4 regions of the Streptomyces sp. NBC_00016 genome follow, and region 3 is predicted to be linked to each of the others. Evidence: riboswitches for the same ligand, from Rfam matches in the RefSeq annotation. Region 3 holds a riboswitch; each other region holds the start of a gene.

Region 1 (4,601 bases), 6.9 Mb from region 3:
TGGAGGAGGTCCGTGCGGGCGAGTGTCGTGGCGGCGGGGCCGGTGCGCGCGCCGGACGGGGTGAGCAGGGTCGCGTCGTCGGCCCAGCGCAGGGCCAGGTCGACGTCGTGGGTGGCCATGACCACGGTCGTGCCGGACTCGCGCAGTCGGCCGAGAATCGCGAGCAGCCGTTCCTGGCCGTCGGGGTCGAGTCCGGCGGTCGGTTCGTCGAGGATCAGCACCCGGGGCCGCATCGCGACGGCGCCGGCGATCGCGGTGCGCTTGCGCTGGCCGTAGGAGAGCAGATGGGTGGGCCGGTCGGCCAGGGCGGTGATGTCCAGGGCCGCGAGCGCCTCCTCGATCCGGGCCCTCACCTCGGTGTCGGGCAGGCCGAGGTTCAGCGGGCCGAACGACACGTCCTGGGCGACGGACGCGGCGAACAGCTGGTCGTCCGGGTCCTGGACCACCAGCTGCACGGTCGTACGCAGCCGGGTCAGCCCCTTGCGGTCGTACGTCACCGGGCGCCCCTCGACCCGCAACTCGCCCTTGCCCGGCCGCAGTCCACCGCTCAGCAGCCGCATCAGCGTGGTCTTGCCGCTGCCGTTGCGGCCCAGCAGGGCGAGCGCGCGCCCCGCGTGGACCTCGAAGTCCAGGCCGCTGAGCACGGCCGGGCCGTCCTCGTAGGCGAAGGAGGCACCCCGCAGGGCGACCAGTGCGGGCTCGCTCATGACAGCGGCCTTTCCAGTACGGATTGCAGTACGAAGGTGAGGGCGACCAGGGCCGCGAAGAGCGCGGCGCTGGCGGCCGTGAAGCGGACGGAGACGCGGGCCTCGGGCACCAGGACGCGCAGGGTGCCGTCGTAGCCGCGTCCGGCCAGCCCGTCCTGGAGGCGAGCCGCCCGGTCGAAGGCACGGACGAACGCGGTGGCGCCGAGCCCGGCCAGCGAACGCCACTCCGCGGCCCGGGTGCTGTGCCCGAGCCGGGCCGCCTGCGCTTCTCGGATCCGGCGCACGGAGTCGAGCAGCAGGAAGCTCATGCGGTACGTCACCAGCGCGACGTCCACGACGGGCGCGGGCACTCCGGCCCTGACCAGGCGGGGCAGCAGGTCGGACATCGGGGTGGTGAACGCGAGGAGGAGGACCCCGAGGGAGGCCGCCGAGGTACGCAGCAGCAGCTCCCCGGCGCGCACCGGACCGCCGTCGGCCAGGGCCACGAACCGGTCCGGGCCGCCGACCTGCACGAGCAGGGTGAGCGCACCGGTCACGCAGAAGCCCAGCGGTACCCGGTAGGCGCGCCACAGCCGCCGGCCCGGCACCCCCGCGGGTCCCAGCAGGATGACGAGCGCCGTCACCAGGACCAGGGCGGCGCCGGGCCAGGGCGGCAGGGAGATGGCGAGCACGGTGAGGCCCAGTCCCAGCACGGCCTTGTCCACGGGATGGCGGTGGCGCCAGCGACTGCTGTGCGCCGCCGCGTCGATCGGCAGCACGCGGGCTCAGGTCCGTTCGGGAGCGGACGCTTCGGAGGCGCTCTCGGAGGGATGGGATCTCGCGGTGTTCCCTGTGTTCCCTGTGTTCCCGGCGTTCCCGGCGTTCCCGGTCTTCTCGTCGCTCTCGGTGCTCTGCGAGGTCCTCGCTGTCGTCGAGGTCTTCGCCGCTGCCGAGGTCGTCGAGGTCGTCGAGGTCGTGGTGTCCCGCTGGGCCAGGGCCCGGAGTTCGCCCTGGCGCCGTCCCCGGTGCAGACCGAAGTAGTAGGCGAGGACCCCCGCACCGAGGGCCGCCTGAAGGGCGAACAGTGCCGACTCGATCTCGCCGGACGGCGGCTCGTACAGGGGCGAGAACCAGGGTTCGTAGTCCGGCCGGATCTCGGTGATCGCCGTCTCCGCCTCCGAGTCGGCGCCCGTGAACGGCTCCTCCTTGTGGTCGCCGAGCCCGAGGGCCAGCGGCAGGACGGCCAGCGCGGCCACCACGAACAGCAGCAGGGCGTTGATCTTCGCGTTACGGCTCACCGGGCCACCGCCTCGGTCCCGGCCTCGGTCCCGGCCTCGGTCCCGGCCTCGGTCCCCGCGTCGGCGCCGGCCTTGGTCCGGCCGCCGGTCACGAGCACGCCCAGCCTGGTCAGTTCACCCTTGCTGGACTGGGTCAGCAGTCGCATCACGAACACCGTGAGGAGCCCCTCGCTGACCGCGAGCGGGATCTGGGTGACGGCGAAGATGGAGCCGAACTTGCCGAGCGCGCCCAGGAATCCGCTGCTCGGGTCCGGGAAGGCGAGCGCCAGCTGCACGCTGGTGACGCAGTAGGTGGACAGGTCGGCCACGAACGCGCCGAAGAACACCGTGACCATCAGCGGCACCTCGAACCGCCGCAGCAGCCGGTAGACCGCGTAACCCGCCCAGGGCCCGACGACGGCCATCGAGAAGACGTTGGCGCCGAGCGTCGTCAGGCCGCCGTGGGCGAGCAACAGGGCCTGGAAGAGCAGGGTGATGGTGCCCAGCACCGCCATGATCGGCGGCCGGAACAGGATGGCGCCGAGCCCCGTGCCGGTGGGGTGTGAGCAACTCCCGGTCACCGAAGGCAGTTTCAGCGCGGACAGTACGAACGTGAAGGCTCCGGAGGCGCCGAGGAGCAGGGTGCTCTCGGGGTGCTCCTTGACCTCACGGGTGAGTGACCGTACTCCGTGGACGACGAATGGCGCGGATGCGACGCCCCAGGCGATCGCATGCGCCGGAGGCAGAAAACCCTCGGCTATGTGCATGGCTGAGCAGACCCTCTCCAGCACCTCGTGGATGGTTGACGTGCCTTGGCCGGTCTCCTGGCTCACGGGTACCACCGCCCGTGCTCCGCCTTCCCGGGTCTCAAGGACCCAGTGGCTGCCCGCGAGGGCCGGAGCCGGACTTCCCGATCACAGTGGCGAGGGCCGCACCGGCATCACACCGGATTTCCCGTTCACCAAGGCGTGGTGACAGTAGTGCCCGCACAGAGGCGCTGACAAGCGGCGATGTGGGGCGCGAAGACGGCGGACGACGGCTCACCCCGGCGCACGGACGCCGTCCGCGGGCCCGACGAAATGCCGCGTCCGCACGGTCGGCGTAGGGTCCGCCGTAGGGGTGACGGCCCTCGGCGCCCGGGGGTCTGCGCGTCGTTCAGCGAGCGCCCCCTGTGCTGCGGGGAAGGTGAGAGTGTGCCGGATGCTGCCGCTGCCGGGTCGGGTGGGGGCCGTGATCCGGAGTCGCTGGACACGGTCCTGGCCGAGGCCGCGCGGGAGACCGGCGCCTCCGTGACCGCCGTGTACCTGCCGGCGGCCGACGAGACGGTGCTGTGGCTCGCCGTACTGGGCGGGCTCCCCTGGGAGATCTCCATGCCCTGGGCGCGAGTGGCGCTGACGGCCGCGTCCCCGGTGTCCGACGCCGTGCGGGAACGACGCCTGGTGTGGATCGGCGGCGCGGAGGAGATGGCGCGCCGCTATCCGCGTCTGTCGCTCGTCGTGCCGTACCGCTTCTCGCTGGCCGCCGCCCCGATCACCACCGGGGAGGAGGTCTGGGGCGGGTTGGTGCTCCAGTGGCCCGCCTCGCACCCGGCACAGCTGAGCGTGCGCGAACGGGAGGCCATGACCGGCCTCTGCCTCCGGGTGGGTCAGTTCCTGCGGCGGGCCGCCGCCGACGGACACCCCGTGCGGGTCGGCGGGGTGCCACGGGTGCTGCCGCCGCTCCGGGCCCGGCCGGTCGCAGCGGCCCAGGCGCAGTCCGCCGTCGACTTCGCCGAGCGCTTCCCCGGCGGCTGCTGCTCGCTGGACGTGGACGGCCGCATCACCTTCGCCACCACCACGGCCGCCCGGCTGCTCGGCTCCGCCGTCCCCGACCTGCTCGGCACCAAGCCGTGGGAGGCGCTGCCCTGGCTCGACGACCCGATCGCCGAGGACAGCTACCGGGCGGCCCTGATCAGCCGCGAACCGACCTCCTTCACCGCCCTGCGGCCGCCGGACCGGTGGCTGTCCTTCCGGCTGCACCCGGACGCCTCCGGCATCAGCGTGTACATCGCCCCCACCCACTCGGCGCACGCCCACGCTCCGCTCAGCGGCCCGCCGCGACCGCATCCGGCGGCTGCCGCCACGCCCGGCCGGGCCGCCACCCTCTACCACCTGATGCACCTGGCGGCCACGCTCACCGAGGCCGTCGGGGTCCGGGACGTGGTCGACCAGGTCGCCGAACAGCTCCCGTCCGCCTTCGGGGCCAGGGCCCTCGCGCTGATGACGGCGGAGGACGGACGCCTGCGGATCATCGGCTACCGCGGCTACTCCGCCGACCTCATGCAGCGTTTCGACGCCGCCCCGCTCACCTCCGACACCCCCGCCGTGCGCACCCTGACCACCGGCGTTCCGGGCTTCTTCGCCACCTTCGCCGAGCTCAGGCGTGCGTATCCCCCCGCGGTCCTCCAGGACGGCATGGCCGCCTGGGCCTTCCTGCCGCTGATCACCTCCGGACGTCCCGTCGGCTCCCTGGTGCTCGCCTACGACCGGCCCCACCCCTTCCTTCCGGAGGAGCGGGCCGTCCTCACCTCCACCGCCGGGCTGATCGCGCAGGCGCTGGACCGGGCTCGTCTCTACGACACCCAGCACCGGCTCGTCCA
Region 2 (4,601 bases), 940 kb from region 3:
GGGCGCGGGCGATCTGGACACGCTGGCGTTCGCCACCCGAGAGGGAGTGCCAGGGCCGGTGGGCCTTGTCGGCGAGCCCGGTGCGCGACAGCGCGGAGCGGACGGCTTCCTCGTCGGCGGCGGTGGCGGCCGCCCAGGCGCGGCGGTGCGGGATGCGGCCGAGACGTACGACGTCGTGGACGCTCAACGCGAGCCGGGTGTCGGCCTGTTGCTCGACGACGGCGATGCGCCGGGCGACGGCGCGGCGGCTCACCCGGGGCAGCGGGCGGTCGTCGAGGGTGACGACGCCGGAGTCCGGGGCGAGCACACCGGCGAGCAGCCGCAGCAGGGTGGACTTGCCCGAGCCGTTCGGGCCGAGCAGGCCGGTGACGGCGCCGGGGCGGGGCGTCAGGCTGACCCCGTCGAGGATCAGGGTGCCGCCGGCGGCACGGCCGACCCGGTCGGCACGCAACCCCTCGGAACCGGTCGTATCCGAACCGGTCGTCTCCGAACCGGTCGTCTCCGAACCGGTCGTCTCCGAGCCCGTCGTCTTCGGGTCGGTCGTCTCCGAGCCGGTCATCGGGTGCCCTTCGCGCGGTACAGGACGGCGACGAACGCCGGGACGCCGATGAGGGAGGTCACCACGCCCACCGGCACCTCCTGCGGTTCGAGCACGGTGCGGGCGAGGGTGTCGACCCAGACCAGGAACACCGCGCCGGTCAGGGCGGTGGCGGGCAGCAGCCGGGTGTGGCCGGGGCCGGTGAGGACGCGCGCGGCGTGCGGGAGCACCAGGCCGACGAAGCCGATCGCCCCGGCCGAACTCACCAGGGCGGCGGTGAGCAGCGCGGTCGTGCACAGCAGCACCAGACGGGTGCGGGCCACGGAGATGCCGAGGGAGAGGGCCGCGTCCTGCCCGAAGGCGAACGCGTCCAGGGTCCTGGCGTGGCCGAGGCAGACCGCCAGCGCCACGACCAGCGCGGCCGCGCCGACGGTCACGTCCGTCCAGTCGGCGCCGCTGAGCGAGCCGAGCAGCCAGAACAGGATGCCGCGGGTGGTCTCCGCGTCGGCGGCCGTCATCACGACGAAGGAGGTGAGCGCGGAGAACAGCTGCATGGCGGCGACTCCGGCGAGGACCACCCGGTCCGTGGTGCCGCCGAGGGTGTGGCTGAGCAGCAGTACCAGCGCGAAGGAGACCAGCGCGCCGAGGAACGCGCCACCGGAGACCGACAGGAGGCCGCCGCCCGCGCCGAGGACGACGACCAGCACCGCGCCGGTGGAGGCGCCGGAGGAGACCCCGAGGACGAAGGGGTCGGCGAGCGGATTGCGCAGCAGGGACTGCATCACGGCGCCGCACACCGCGAGGCCGGCGCCGCACACCGCGGCGAGCAGGGTGCGCGGCAGCCGCAGGTTCCACACGATGCCGTCCCGCAGCGGAGTCAACTGCGCCTGCCCCCAGCCGAGATGGGCCGCCACCGCGGACCACACGTCACCGACGGCGATGTCCGCGGGGCCGATGGTGATGGCCACGGCGACCGAGGCGCACAGCAGCGCGAGACCGGACGCCCACAGCAGCGCCCGGCGCAGTCCGCCCACGGCCGCCGTCCTGGCCGCCGCCTTGGACGGCGCCTCGGACGCCGCCTCCTCGGACGCCGACGGCGCGGCGGTCATCCCGCGAGGCCCTGGCCGCGCAGCGCCGCCGCCACCTTCTCGATGCCCTCGACGGTCCTGACGGTCGGGTTCATGGCCTGTCCGGACAGCAGCACGTACCGCTTCTTCTTCACCGCGGTCATGTTCTTGGTGACCGGGTTCGACTCCAGGAACTCGATCTTCTGGGTGGCGGTCTCGGCCGTCTGCTGCTTACGGGTCAGGTCGCCGATGACGAGGAGGTCCGGGTCGCGGTCGGCGACCGTCTCCCAGTTGACCTGGGGCCACTCCTCCTCGGTGTCGTCGAAGGCGTTCTTCGCGCCGAGCGCGTCGGTGACGATGCCCGGTGCGCCGCAGCAGCCCGCGAGATACGGGGACCGGGAGTCGGCGAACCAGTACATGAGGGTCACGCCCCGGGCGTCGAGGCCGGCGGTGGCCCTGGTCACCCGGCTCTTCAGTCCGGCCACGAGCCGCTCGCCGCGCTCCCGGACACCGAAGACCTCGGCCAGGTCGCGGACTTCGCCGTAGACCGCGTCCATGGTCAGCGGCTCGGTGCGGACGCCGTCGCCGTCACCGCTGTTGTCCTTGCCGACACAGTCGGAGGGGGAGAGGTACGTGGGCACGCCGAGCTTGTCGAACTGCTCGCGCGGGGCGACCCCGCCCTTGCCGAGGGTGGAGGCGAAGGAGGCGGCGACGAAGTCGGGTTCGGTGTCCAGGACCGTCTCGAAGGAGGGGGCGTTGTCGGCGAGGCGCTTCACCTTCGCGTTCGCCTTCTCCAGGCCCTCGGCCACCGGGTCGGTCCAGGTGGCGGTGCCCACCATGCGGTCGGCCAGCCCGAGGGAGAGCATGATCTCGGTCGTGCCCTGGTTGAGGGAGACGGCCCGCCGCGGAGGGGTGTCGACAACGACCTGCTGCCCGCAGTTGTCGAGACGGACCGGACGGCCGGCGGCCCCGCTCTCCCCCGCCGAACCGGTGGAGCCCGCCGAACCGGTGGAGCCCGCCGAACCGGTGGGGTCCGCCGGGCCCGAGGAGCCGCAGCCGGCCAGCAGCAGGACACCGGCCAGGAACAGAACGGCAGGCCGGGCGGAACGGACGGGACGTGCGAACGGCACAGGGTTTCCTTCGGCGTCGAGGGCTCAAGCGCGAAGCCCGGTCGTACGGTGCTCCCCCGGCCGTCTCCCGGCGGCGGGGGTGGCCAGCAGGTCTTCGGACTCGGGGTCACCCGGACGAGGCGCCTTCCCGGACCGCGTACGCCGTCCAGTGGCCGTTGCCCCGCCCGTCGCCCTCACCGCTGCGCGTCAGCTCCGGATTCGCACCGGATTCCCTGACCCGTACACACTCGCGTGCGCACATGGGTTCGACTGGCCTTGGCAAGCTACCACAGCCGCGGAGGCCGCCCGCGGGCCTTTCCGCACGGCCGCTCGGGCCCTCTCGTCGGCTGTCGGGCCTGGTTACTATGCTCCTTCAGGCCAGAGGGAGGCAGTCATGTTGACCGAGGTCACAGCGACCCGCTACCTCGCTCCGCTGCGGGCGGGCGGCTCCGTGCCCGCCGTCGTCGAGGCCGACGACCTGGGCACCTACGTCGTGAAGTTCACGGGCTCCGCGCAGGGCCGCAAGGCGCTCGTCGCCGAGGTGATCGTGGGCGAGCTGGCCCGCGCCCTCGGGCTGCGCTTTCCCGAACTGGCCCTGGTCCGGTTCGACCCGGCGATCGCGGAGCGGGAACCGCACCAGGAGGTGCGGGAGCTGCACGCCGCGAGCGCGGGGCTCAACCTCGGGATGGACTTCCTGCCGGGTGCGGAGGACTTCACGCCGGAGGTGGCCGAGGCCTTCCCGGTGGAGCCGCTGGAGGCCGGGAGGATCGTCTGGCTGGACGCCCTGACCGTCAACGTCGACCGGACGGTCCACAGCTCCAACCTGATGGTCTGGCCGACGTTCGGCATCGCCCCGCCGCGGCTGTGGCTCATCGACCACGGCGCCGCCCTCGTCTTCCACCACCGCTGGGACGGCGCCGACCCCGAGAAGCGCTACGACTTCCGCCACCACGCCCTCGGCCGCTGCGCCCCGGACACCCGGGCGGCCGACGCCGAGCTGGCGCCCAGGGTGACCGAGGAGCTGCTGCGCCGGATCGTGGCGGAGGTACCGGACGCCTGGCTGACCGGCGAGGCGGGGTTCACGACCCCGGACGCGGTCCGGGAGGCGTATGTGCGCTATCTCCACGCGCGCGTGCGGGCTTCGGCGGCCTGGCTGCCCACCGACTTCCCCGCCCCGGAGGAGCTCGCCGCCGACGAGGCACGGCGCGCGGCGAGGACACGGCAAGGACGGCCCGACTGGCTCAAGCGGGTCCCCGACCTGCACGGCAAGCCGGCCGCGGAACAGGATTGGTCGGTGCACCTCGGATGAGCGAACTGAGCGACGCGAGCGGGCGGGTCGAGATCGAGTACTGCACCCAGTGCCGCTGGCTGCCGCGCGCGGCCTGGCTGGCGCAGGAGCTGCTCACGACCTTCGAGGCGGAGCTGACGGAGCTGGCCCTGAAGCCCGGCAAGGGCGGGGTCTTCGTCGTCCGGGTGGACGACGAGGTGATCTGGGACCGCCGCGAACAGGGCTTCCCGGAACCGACCGCGGTGAAGAAGCTCGTACGTGACCGAGTGGCCCCGGGAAAGTCCCTGGGCCACTCGGAGAGGTGAGCCTTCCGGCCGGTGCCGGTGCTCAGCCCCTCAGCTGCTCGTACGCCGGCAGGGTGAGGAAGTCCGCGTAGTCGTCGTCGAGGGCGACGGTCAGCAGCAGGTCGTGCGCCTGCTGCCAGTGGCCGGCCGTGAAGGCCTCCTCGCCGATCTCCGCGCGGATCGCGGCCAGTTCCCCGGCGGCGACCTCGCGGGCCAGCTCGGGCGTGGCCTTCACCGTGGTCCCGTCGTGCTCGAACTCCACCCCCGCGTTGATCCACTGCCAGATCTGCGAGCGGGAGATCTCGGCGGTGGCCG
Region 3 (4,601 bases):
GAATGGCCCTGAGCCCGGTACGGAGCAGCTCGGCGGCCTCCTCGGTGCTCGGGACGCGGGGGGAGTGGATGTCGTAGACACCCGGCCCGGCCTCGCGCGGGTAGCCGTGCGCGGCGAGTTCACGGGCCACCTGCATGTGCGAGCGGGCGGCTTCGAGGCTGATGACGTCGGCGTCGAGATCGTCGATGGCCTGGACGATGTCGCCGAACTCGGCGTAGCACATGTGGGTGTGGATCTGCGTGTCCGGACGCACTGCGCCGGTGCTGAGCCGGAACGCCTCGGTGGCCCAGGCCAGGTAGGCCGGGCGGTCGACGGTCCGCAGCGGCAGGGTCTCGCGCAGCGCGGGTTCGTCCACCTGGATCACCGAAGTCCCGCCCGCCTCCAGATCGTCGACCTCGTCGCGCAGGGCGAGGGCGACCTGGCGGGCGGTGTCGCCGAGGGGCTGGTCGTCGCGGACGAAGGACCAGGCCAGCATGGTGACGGGGCCGGTGAGCATGCCCTTGACCGGGCGGTCGGTGAGGGACTGGGCGTACGTCGTCCAGCGCACGGTCATCGGTTCGGGGCGGGAGATGTCGCCGGCCAGGATCGGCGGGCGGACGTAACGGGTGCCGTACGACTGCACCCAGCCTTGCTCCGTGGCCAGGTACCCGGTGAGCTGCTCGGCGAAGTACTGCACCATGTCGTTGCGTTCGGGCTCGCCGTGCACGAGGACGTCCAGGCCCGCCTTCTCCTGGAAGGAGACGACGTCCTGGATCTCGGCCCTGATGCGCTCCTCGTAGCCGGCGGTGTCGATCCGGCCGGTGCGCAGGTCGGCGCGGGCGGTGCGCAGTTCGCCGGTCTGCGGGAAGGATCCGATGGTGGTGGTCGGCAGGATCGGCAGGCGGAGGTGGGCGCGCTGGGCCGCGGCCCGCTCCGCGTACGGCTGGGAGCGGCGGGCGTCGGTGTCCCTGACGGCGGCGGCGCGGGCGCGGACGGCCGGGTCGTGGGTGAGGGGGGAGGTGGCCCGGGCGGCCAGGTCGGCCCGGTTCGCGGCCAGTTCGCCGGTGATCGCGTCGGTGCCGAGGGCCAGGCCCCTGGCGAGGGTGACGACTTCGACGGTCTTCTGGCGGGCGAAGGCCAGCCAGCGCCGGATCTGCGGCTCGATGTCCCGCTCCAGGGCCGTGTCGAGGGGCACGTGGAGCAGCGAGCAGGAGGCGGCCACGTCGACCCGGTCGGCCAGCCCGAGCAGGGTGCCGAGGGTGGCGAGGGACTTCTCCAGATCGTTGATCCAGACGTTGCGGCCGTTGACGACACCGGCGACCAGCCGCTTGCCGGGCAGACCGCCCACGGCCGCGAGGGCGTCGAGGTTGGCGGCCGCGGCGTCGGTGAAGTCGAGGGCGAGTCCGTCGACAGGGGCCTTGGCCAGGACCGGCAGGGCGTCGCCGAGCCGGTCGAAGTAGGAGGCGACCAGGAGCTTGGGCCGGTCGGTCAGGGAGCCGAGAGCGCGGTAGGCGCGGGCGGCGGCGTCCAGTTCGGCCGGGGTGCGGTCCTGCACGAGGGCGGGCTCGTCCAGCTGTACCCACTCGGCGCCGGCTGCGCGCAGGTCGGCGAGGACCTCGGCGTACACCGGCAGCAGCCGGTCCAGCAGGGTGAGCGGCTCGAAGTCCGCGGGCACGCCCGGGGCGGGCTTGGCGAGCAGCAGGTAGGTGACCGGGCCGACCAGTACCGGGCGGGCGCTCAACCCGAGGGCGAGGGCCTCCCCGAGCTCGGCGACCTGCTTGGCCGGATCGGCCGTGAAGACGGTGTCCGGGCCCAACTCGGGCACCAGATAGTGGTAGTTGGTGTCGAACCACTTGGTCATCTCGAGCGGCGCGACATCCTGGGTGCCGCGTGCCATGGCGAAGTAGCCGTCGAGCGGATCGGTGTCGACGGCGTCGCGGTGGCGGGCGGGGACCGCGCCGACCATGACGGTGGTGTCCAGGACGTGGTCGTAGTACGAGAAGTCGCCGGTCGGGACCTCGTGGATGCCGGCGTCGGCGAGCTGCCGCCAGTTGGCGGTGCGCAGTTCGGCGGCGGTGGTCCGGAGGGTGTCGGCGGTGACGCGGCCCTTCCAGTAGCCCTCGACGGCCTTCTTCAGTTCCCGGTTCGGGCCCTGACGGGGGTAGCCGTACACGGTGGCCCGAGCTGCCGCGGCTGCGGACTTCGCTGTCACGGAAATCTCCTTCGCGAGATATCTCCCTGGGATCCCGGGACGGGACGCGAGCGCGAAGGGGTGACGAACCGGGCGGACCGATCCCGCGCGGCGCGGCGCGGTCGTTCGCCTGATATGTACGCCGACCCGCCCACGAGGTCACCGGGATTTCCGCGCACGAGTCCTTTCGTGCGCGGGCAACGGGCAGGTCTTCGGACTCACGGGCACGTCTCGTCGTACGGAGTGCGTACGAGACACCTACTGGCCGTCGCTTCCCAGACCCTGTTCGTGGGTCCAGTGCGTATGACGGCGGTCGTTCCCGTTCACCGCTGCGGGGCAGTCCCGGATTTCCACCGGGTTCCCTCTTGCGACGCATCCCGCCTGGCGGACGGGGCGAACCAGCTGCACCGGCCAGCCTACGGGGCGGTCCTCCGGCGCGGTGGATCACCTCGGCCATTCGGCTGGTGAGGTGGAACACGCGTACGGCATGCTTGGAATGCGCCGAGGGCGGGAAACGCCGTAGTCGCGCTTCCTCCCCGCCTTCAGCCACCACGTGGTCTCCGCGTGCCGGACGAGGTGACTCGGCTGCGAGATCGGCCCCGCCCACCTCGTGCCGTATCCGGTACTGCGTTCCGGTCGGGCGGTCAGGCAGGAGGCGTCCTCCCCGCTGCCGCTACCGTTGGCTTCCTTCCCGCAAGCCCGGCTCGGCGTGGCTGCGCCGTCTCCGCCTCCCCGTCCGTGTCCTCTCCCTCTTCGATTCCACTTTCACTTCCACGTAAGCGAGGATGACCATGTCCAAGGACCGTCCCTGGAACCGCAGTCCCGAATCCGAGCCCTCCGGGCAGCCCGAACCGGCGCACATCCTTCCGCCGTTGGCCGGGCTCGAGATCCACGGCATGAACGACGAGCAGGTCAGGGCCCACTGTCTGCATCAGGCCCGGTACTGGCTCGCGTCGTACGAACACCTGCGCCGCCGCAATGACGAGCACCTGGAGACCGCCACCAGGTACGCGGTCCTCGCTGATGCCTTCCGGCCCGGATCCACGCCCACGGAGCAGTAGCCGCGCGCACCGCGGGCCGACCGCAGCGGTGCGTCACGCAACCGGTGCCGGCCGGATCTCCGGGTCCAGCTCGGGCGGCTGACCTGTGGTCCACAACGCCTGGACGGACATACGGCTGATGCGCCAGCCCTCGCGCTCGCGCCGCAGTTCGGCCTCCCAGTAGCCGCCCACCGTGAAGAGAGGGTCGGCGTCCTCGCCGCGCTGCCGAAGCGTGGTGTCGTGGTGAACGTGCGTCATCAACGCGTTCCAGGACGCCGTGGCCCTCCCCGAGGCCGGTTCGACGTCGATCACGAGGTCGGAGGTGATGTGCTGGGTGCGGGCGTACCTCTCGAGTGCCTTCCTGGCGTGTGCCATCGCTTCGACGCCGTCGGCCGCGCCGATCGGGGTCGTCGTCCGGACGTCGTCGGTGACATAGCCACGGGCCCAGTCGCCCTCGAACTTCCGCTCGTCCAGAGCTCGGAAGAATCGGCTGACGAGCATGCTGATCTCGGTGTGATCCGTCTGCGTGGTCGTAGTGGTCATGGCTGAAGCGTCGGCCCTCGACCGCACTTGAGGTCAAGGCCGGAGCACGTCGGGTCGGAGCGCATCGGCCTCAGGGGTTCAGGGCCTGCTCGGTGGTGGCGTGACAGGAGACGAGGGCGTCGACGCCGACCAGTCGCAGGACCTGCAGGACGGGCTCCTGCGCGGCGGCGATGCGCAACCAGCCCCGCGCGCCGCTCACCTGCCGGTGGGCGGCGAGGAAGACGTTGATGCCGCTGGAGTCCATGAAGGTCACGCCGCCGAGGTCTGCCACGACCCGCGGGGGCGGCACCGCTCCGTCCGCGCGGAACAGGGCTTCGCCGAGGACGTCCTTGACGTCGTGGTCGATCTCGCCCCGCACGGTCACGACGCGGACCCCGTCGACCACGCGCTGTTCGACGGACAGGCTCCTCGGCCGGTCCGCTTTCCCGATGTCGGTCACCGTCTCCTCGACTGCGTCTAGGCTGGCCCCCGGGTGAGGGCGTGCGCGGAAGATTCTGCCCACCACCGCGGCGGGACGCAGCCGGGCGGCCGTGCCGAGCGGCATCCCGTGGCATGCATGGCGCGATCGCGGGTACCGGCGCACGTGACCGGGGGAGTGAGGGCGAGGACACGTGGAATCCCACGCCGGAGGCGACGGCCGTACCGGGCTGGACGGCCACCTGATGCGCGCCGGCTACTCCCTGGGCGCGGACGACGGCAGCATCGCGGACGCCCGCCACCATGCCGTCGACTTCCTCGACCAGGCCCATGACCACCATCGCCTGCCCGATCCCGCCCGCGCGCGCGACCTCACGCAGCTGGTGGTGAGCGAGCTGGTCACCAACGCCCGCAAATACGCCCCCGGCCCC
Region 4 (4,601 bases), 6.1 Mb from region 3:
CCGTACTCGGGCATCTTCTGCGGCTCGACGAAACCCTCACCGGTCAGCAGCACGGTGTCGGAGAGGAACCGGGCCAGCTCGGTCAGGTTGGCCGGCCCGCCCTCGACGAGATACCGCAGCGCCTCCGCCACCACGCCGGCGGGCACCGACGACTCGGCCATCAACTCCGCGTCGGGCACGGTCTCGCCGCCCAGCAGCACGGTCGGCACGCCGGACGCCTTGAGCGCGGCGAGCCCGTCCTCCCAGGCCCGCTTGCCGCCCAGCAGCCGGACGACCGCGAGGTCGGCTCCGTCGAGGAGCGCGGGGAGTTCCCCGGCGACATCCACCCGGGTCGGGTTGCCGATCCGGTACGAGGCGCCGGAAGCGGCCCGGGCCGCCAGCAGATCCGTGTCGGCGGTCGACAACAACAACACTGTGCTCATGCGGGCGCTCCCGGTGGAATGAAAGGCAGTCCTTGCGGCGCGCCCGACTCGATGAGCCGCCAGAGCGCGTCGGTGTCCGCGTGCTGTTCGATCAGGTCGCCGAGCCGGTCGAGCTGCTCCTCGCGCAGCCCGGCGAACGAGGTGTCGGCGGCGGGCACGAAACGACGGCCCGCGGCGGCCGCCACCTCGCGCAGGAAGGCCCGCCGGAATCCGTCCGACTCCAGCGAGCCGTGCCAGTGCGTGCCCCAGGTCTGTCCGACCCGGCAGCCGTCCAGGCCGTGTCCGCGGTCGTCGGTGAGGAACGCCTCGCCCCCCTGGACGTCGGCGACCCCGTGATGGATCTCGTACCCCTCGACCCGCTCGCCGAGGGCTTCCCCCACCGGCCGGGTGAGGGTCTTCTCGCGGGCGAACCGCACCCGGACCGGGAGGACTCCGAGGCCCGCCACCTGTCCCAGCCGGCTCTCGACCTCGTCCTCGATGTGCTCGCCGAGGAGCTGGAAGCCACCGCAGATGCCGAGGACGGGCCGCTGCTCGGCGGCCCTGCGCAGGATCGCCTCGGCCAGCCCCCGCTCCCGGAGCCACTCCAGGGCGCGCACGGTGCCCCGGGTCCCCGGAATCACCACCAGGTCGGCGTCGGCCAGTTCCTCGGGCCGGTCCACGAACCGCACGACGACGCCGGGTTCGGCGGCCAGCGCGTCCACGTCCGTGAAGTTGGACATGAGCGGGACGGCGCAGACGGCGATGCGCAGCACGTCCTCGCCGACGGGCGGGGCGGTGTTCGACTCCCGTACGGTCCCGCGCAGCGAGACCCTCAGCCCGTCCTCCTCGTCGATCCCGAGCCCGTGCCGGAACGGCAGTACGCCGTACGTCCGCCGCCCGGTGAGCCCGTGCAGCATGTCCAGGCCCGGCTCCAGCAGGGAGACGTCCCCCCGGAACTTGTTGACCAGGAACCCGGCGACCAGCTCCTGGTCCTCGGGCGAGAGCAGGGCGACGGTGCCGAAGAAGGAGGCGAAGACGCCCCCGCGGTCGATGTCGCCGACGACGAGCACGGGCAGCCGCGCGCCCCGCGCGATCCCCATGTTCACGATGTCGGTCCGCCGCAGATTGATCTCGGCCGGACTGCCCGCCCCCTCACAGATCACCGCGTCATACGTGCCCCGCAACTCGGCGAGGCAGTCGAGAACGGTTCCGAGGAGTTTCTGCTGCCGCCCCCCGTGATACCCACGGGCGGTCATCTCGCCCACCGGCTTGCCGAGGAGCACGACCTGACTGCTCTGCTCACCGCCCGGCTTGAGCAGCACGGGGTTCATCAGCGCGGTCGGCTCCACCCGGCAGGCCTGGGCCTGCATGGCCTGGGCCCGCCCGATCTCGGCGCCCTCCGTCGTCACGAACGAGTTGAGGGACATGTTCTGCGCCTTGAAGGGTGCGACCTTCACCCCCTGCCGCACCAGCCACCGGCAGATCCCGGCCGTGACGACGCTCTTGCCGGCGTCGGAGGTGGTGCCGGCGACGAGGAGACCCCCGCTCATGTCGTACGCCCCTTCAGCTGGTTCCGCTGGCTGCCCTGGTTGCGCTGGTTGCTCGCGACGATGTTCGTGGCGACGACGCGCGCGGCGACGGTGACGCCGAGCGCGAGCAGACCGACGCGGCGGGAGAGCCGCGCGGCACGTTCGATGTCCCGGGCGACGACGGGCCGCCCGGCCGCGCCGTTCAGCACGGGCCGGTGCTCGACCCGCCCGGCGTACGACAGGGTCCCGCCCAGCCGCACCCCGAGGGCGCCCGCGAAGGACGCTTCCACCGGCCCGGCGTTGGGGCTCGGATGCCGGCGGGCGTCGGCCCGCCAGGCCCGCACGGCGCCCCGCGGATCGTCCCCCGCGAGGGCGGCGAGCACGGCGGTCAGCCGGGCTCCCGGCCATCCGGCGACGTCGTCGAGACGGGCGGCCGCCCAGCCGTAGCGCAGATACCTCGGCGACCGGTGACCGACCATGGCGTCCAGGGTGTTGACGGCCCGGAACCCGACCAGGCCCGGCACCCCGCCCACGGCCCCCCACACCAGCGCCCCCACGACGGCGTCGGAGGTGTTCTCGGCGACGGACTCCAAGACCGCCCGGGCGATCCCGTCGGCGTCCAGGGCCTGCGGATCCCGCCCGCACAGATGCGGCAGCCGCTCCCGGGCGGCCTCGACGTCCCCCGCTTCGAGCGCCCGGCCGATGGCCCGGGCCTCCCGGACCAGTGAACTGCCCCCGACCACGGCCCAGGTGGCGGCGGAGACGAGAGCGACGGTGGCGGCGGGGGAGCGGCGTACGGCCCGCTCGGCGACGGCGCCCAGGGCCACGACCCCGCCGGCGCACACGACGGCGTGCAGGGCCCCGCTTCCCCGGTGGTCCCGCCACAGCAGCCGCTCGACGGCACCGGCGGCCCGCCCGAACGCGGCGACGGGATGCCCTCGGCGGGGATCGCCGAGCAGCAGGTCGCCCAGAAGGCCGGTGGCGGCGCCGTACGCGTAGAGGCGATCGGCACGCATCGGCTCAGCCGGCCGTGGGGTCGGGCAGCGACCTGGTGCTGTGCCTCAACGGCCGAGCGAGCATGGCGATATGTCCTCACTCAGGGTGTCCACGCCCTGGTTCGACGAGACCGGCGGCGAGAGTTCCTGGCTCCCGGGGGTTTCTACCCCGGTCACAGTGGCGGGACCGCGCCGGATTCACACCGGCTTCCTCTTCTGCTGCCGTACATGGCTCGGGCAGTCCACCACGGCCCGCAAGAGCCGTCAACTTGCCTTTGACCTGCGAGGCTCGAGTGTGCAGAACCCCACACAGGGCGGGTCGGCGGGGCCGCGAACGACAAGAGGTGCGGGACGGTGATCCGTCCCGCACCCCAGGGGTGTTCGGATGGTGCGTCAGGCGACGATCAGTGAGATCCCGTACGCCACCGCCGCCGCGCAGGCCGCGAAGCACGCGTACGCGCCGGTCACCGCGAGGGTGGCCGAGCCGCCCTGCGCCGACGCGCGTTCCTGCCGCGACAGGCCCATGACGCCGAGGGTGAACAGGGCGACGAGGCCGACGGTGACCACGAGGCTGACGCCGAAGACAGAGCCCAGGGCTGCCCAGTCGATCTTCATGCTGCTTCTCTTCCTTCGTGCCGGGTGCGCGGGCTCAGACGGCCGCGGCCGGGGGAGCGGCGGGGGTCGCGGGCTCTGCCGCCGGGCCGGGGATCGTGGCCGTCAGGTCCGTGAGGTCCTCGGCCAGGGTGCCCGCGGGCGGCGGGGTGACGGCGGCGATCGCCGTCGTGACGACGCCCGCGGGCTCGTCGGGCTCGTTGACGTTCGAGGCGTCGACGACCTCGCGCCGGGAGACCTTCCAGATGGCCGCGCTGGAGGCGATCAGGAAGACCGCGACGAGGGCCGTGCCCCAGTCGCCCAGGCCGGTGACGGACTCGGCGAGCGCGCCCACCAGGGCCGCGGCCGGGAGGGTCAGGCCCCACGCGACGAACATCCGGGTCGCCGTCGACCAGCGGACCACACCGCCCTTGCGGCCCAGCCCGGCGCCCATCACCGCACCGGAGACCGAGTGCGTGGTGGAGAGGGAGAAGCCGAGGTGCGAGGAGGCCAGGATGACCGTGGCCGCGCTGGTCTGGGCGGCGAAGCCCTGCTGCGGCTGGAGGTCGGTCAGGCCCTTGCCCATGGTGCGGATGATGCGCCAGCCGCCGAGGTAGGTGCCGAGCGCGATGGCCAGGCCGGCGGAGAGGATGACCCAGGTGGGCGGGTCGGAGTCGGGGGCCACGGCACCGCCGGCCACCAGGGCCAGGGTGATGATGCCCATCGTCTTCTGCGCGTCGTTGGTGCCGTGGGCGAGGGAGACCAGGCCGGCCGAGGCGATCTGGCCCGCGCGGTAGCCCTTGGCCGCCGCCTTGCCGTCGGCCTTCTTGCCGAGGGTGTAGGAGAGGCGGGTCGCGAGCATGGCCGCGACGCCCGCGACGATCGGTGCCGCGATCGCCGGGATCAGCACCTTGGTGACCAGGGCGTCACCGTGCACCGCGCCCATACCGGCCGAGGCGATGGTGGCGCCGATCAGACCGCCCATCAGGGCGTGCGAGGAACTGGAGGGCAGGCCCACCAGCCAGGTCAGGAGGTTCCAGAGGATCGCGCCGACCAGGGCGGCGAAGATGACCTCGGGACGGATG

The links. Region 3 has a riboswitch for cobalamin ahead of metE (5-methyltetrahydropteroyltriglutamate--homocysteine S-methyltransferase). Riboswitches for the same ligand answer to the same signal wherever they lie in the genome.
Region 1: another riboswitch for cobalamin. It lies ahead of OG933_RS36895 (energy-coupling factor ABC transporter permease); the one in region 3 lies ahead of metE (5-methyltetrahydropteroyltriglutamate--homocysteine S-methyltransferase).
Region 2: another riboswitch for cobalamin. It lies ahead of OG933_RS10485 (ABC transporter substrate-binding protein); the one in region 3 lies ahead of metE (5-methyltetrahydropteroyltriglutamate--homocysteine S-methyltransferase).
Region 4: another riboswitch for cobalamin. It lies ahead of OG933_RS33230 (cobalamin biosynthesis protein); the one in region 3 lies ahead of metE (5-methyltetrahydropteroyltriglutamate--homocysteine S-methyltransferase).

What each region holds. Positions count from the first base shown of each region.
Region 1 covers NZ_CP108304.1:8,304,009-8,308,609, forward strand. The annotation lists gene OG933_RS36880 (energy-coupling factor ABC transporter ATP-binding protein) at 1-707, opposite strand, end outside; gene cbiQ (cobalt ECF transporter T component CbiQ) at 704-1,465, opposite strand; gene OG933_RS36890 (energy-coupling factor ABC transporter substrate-binding protein) at 1,472-1,984, opposite strand; gene OG933_RS36895 (energy-coupling factor ABC transporter permease) at 1,981-2,730, opposite strand; cobalamin riboswitch at 2,760-2,944, opposite strand; gene OG933_RS36900 (SpoIIE family protein phosphatase) at 3,157-4,601, shown strand, end outside.
Region 2 covers NZ_CP108304.1:2,354,418-2,359,018, reverse strand. The annotation lists gene OG933_RS10495 (ABC transporter ATP-binding protein) at 1-559, opposite strand, end outside; gene OG933_RS10490 (FecCD family ABC transporter permease) at 556-1,647, opposite strand; gene OG933_RS10485 (ABC transporter substrate-binding protein) at 1,644-2,735, opposite strand; cobalamin riboswitch at 2,824-2,949, opposite strand; gene OG933_RS10480 (HipA family kinase) at 3,109-4,023, shown strand; gene OG933_RS10475 (SelT/SelW/SelH family protein) at 4,020-4,307, shown strand; gene aceB (malate synthase A) at 4,330-4,601, opposite strand, start outside.
Region 3 covers NZ_CP108304.1:1,417,164-1,421,764, reverse strand. The annotation lists gene metE (5-methyltetrahydropteroyltriglutamate--homocysteine S-methyltransferase) at 1-2,191, opposite strand, end outside; cobalamin riboswitch at 2,356-2,588, opposite strand; gene OG933_RS06380 (hypothetical protein) at 2,962-3,231, shown strand; gene OG933_RS06375 (nuclear transport factor 2 family protein) at 3,265-3,753, opposite strand; gene OG933_RS06370 (STAS domain-containing protein) at 3,824-4,192, opposite strand; gene OG933_RS06365 (ATP-binding protein) at 4,365-4,601, shown strand, end outside.
Region 4 covers NZ_CP108304.1:7,520,508-7,525,108, forward strand. The annotation lists gene cobN (cobaltochelatase subunit CobN) at 1-422, opposite strand, end outside; gene OG933_RS33225 (cobyric acid synthase) at 419-1,951, opposite strand; gene OG933_RS33230 (cobalamin biosynthesis protein) at 1,948-2,946, opposite strand; cobalamin riboswitch at 3,046-3,188, opposite strand; gene OG933_RS33235 (hypothetical protein) at 3,319-3,540, opposite strand; gene OG933_RS33240 (anion permease) at 3,575-4,601, opposite strand, start outside.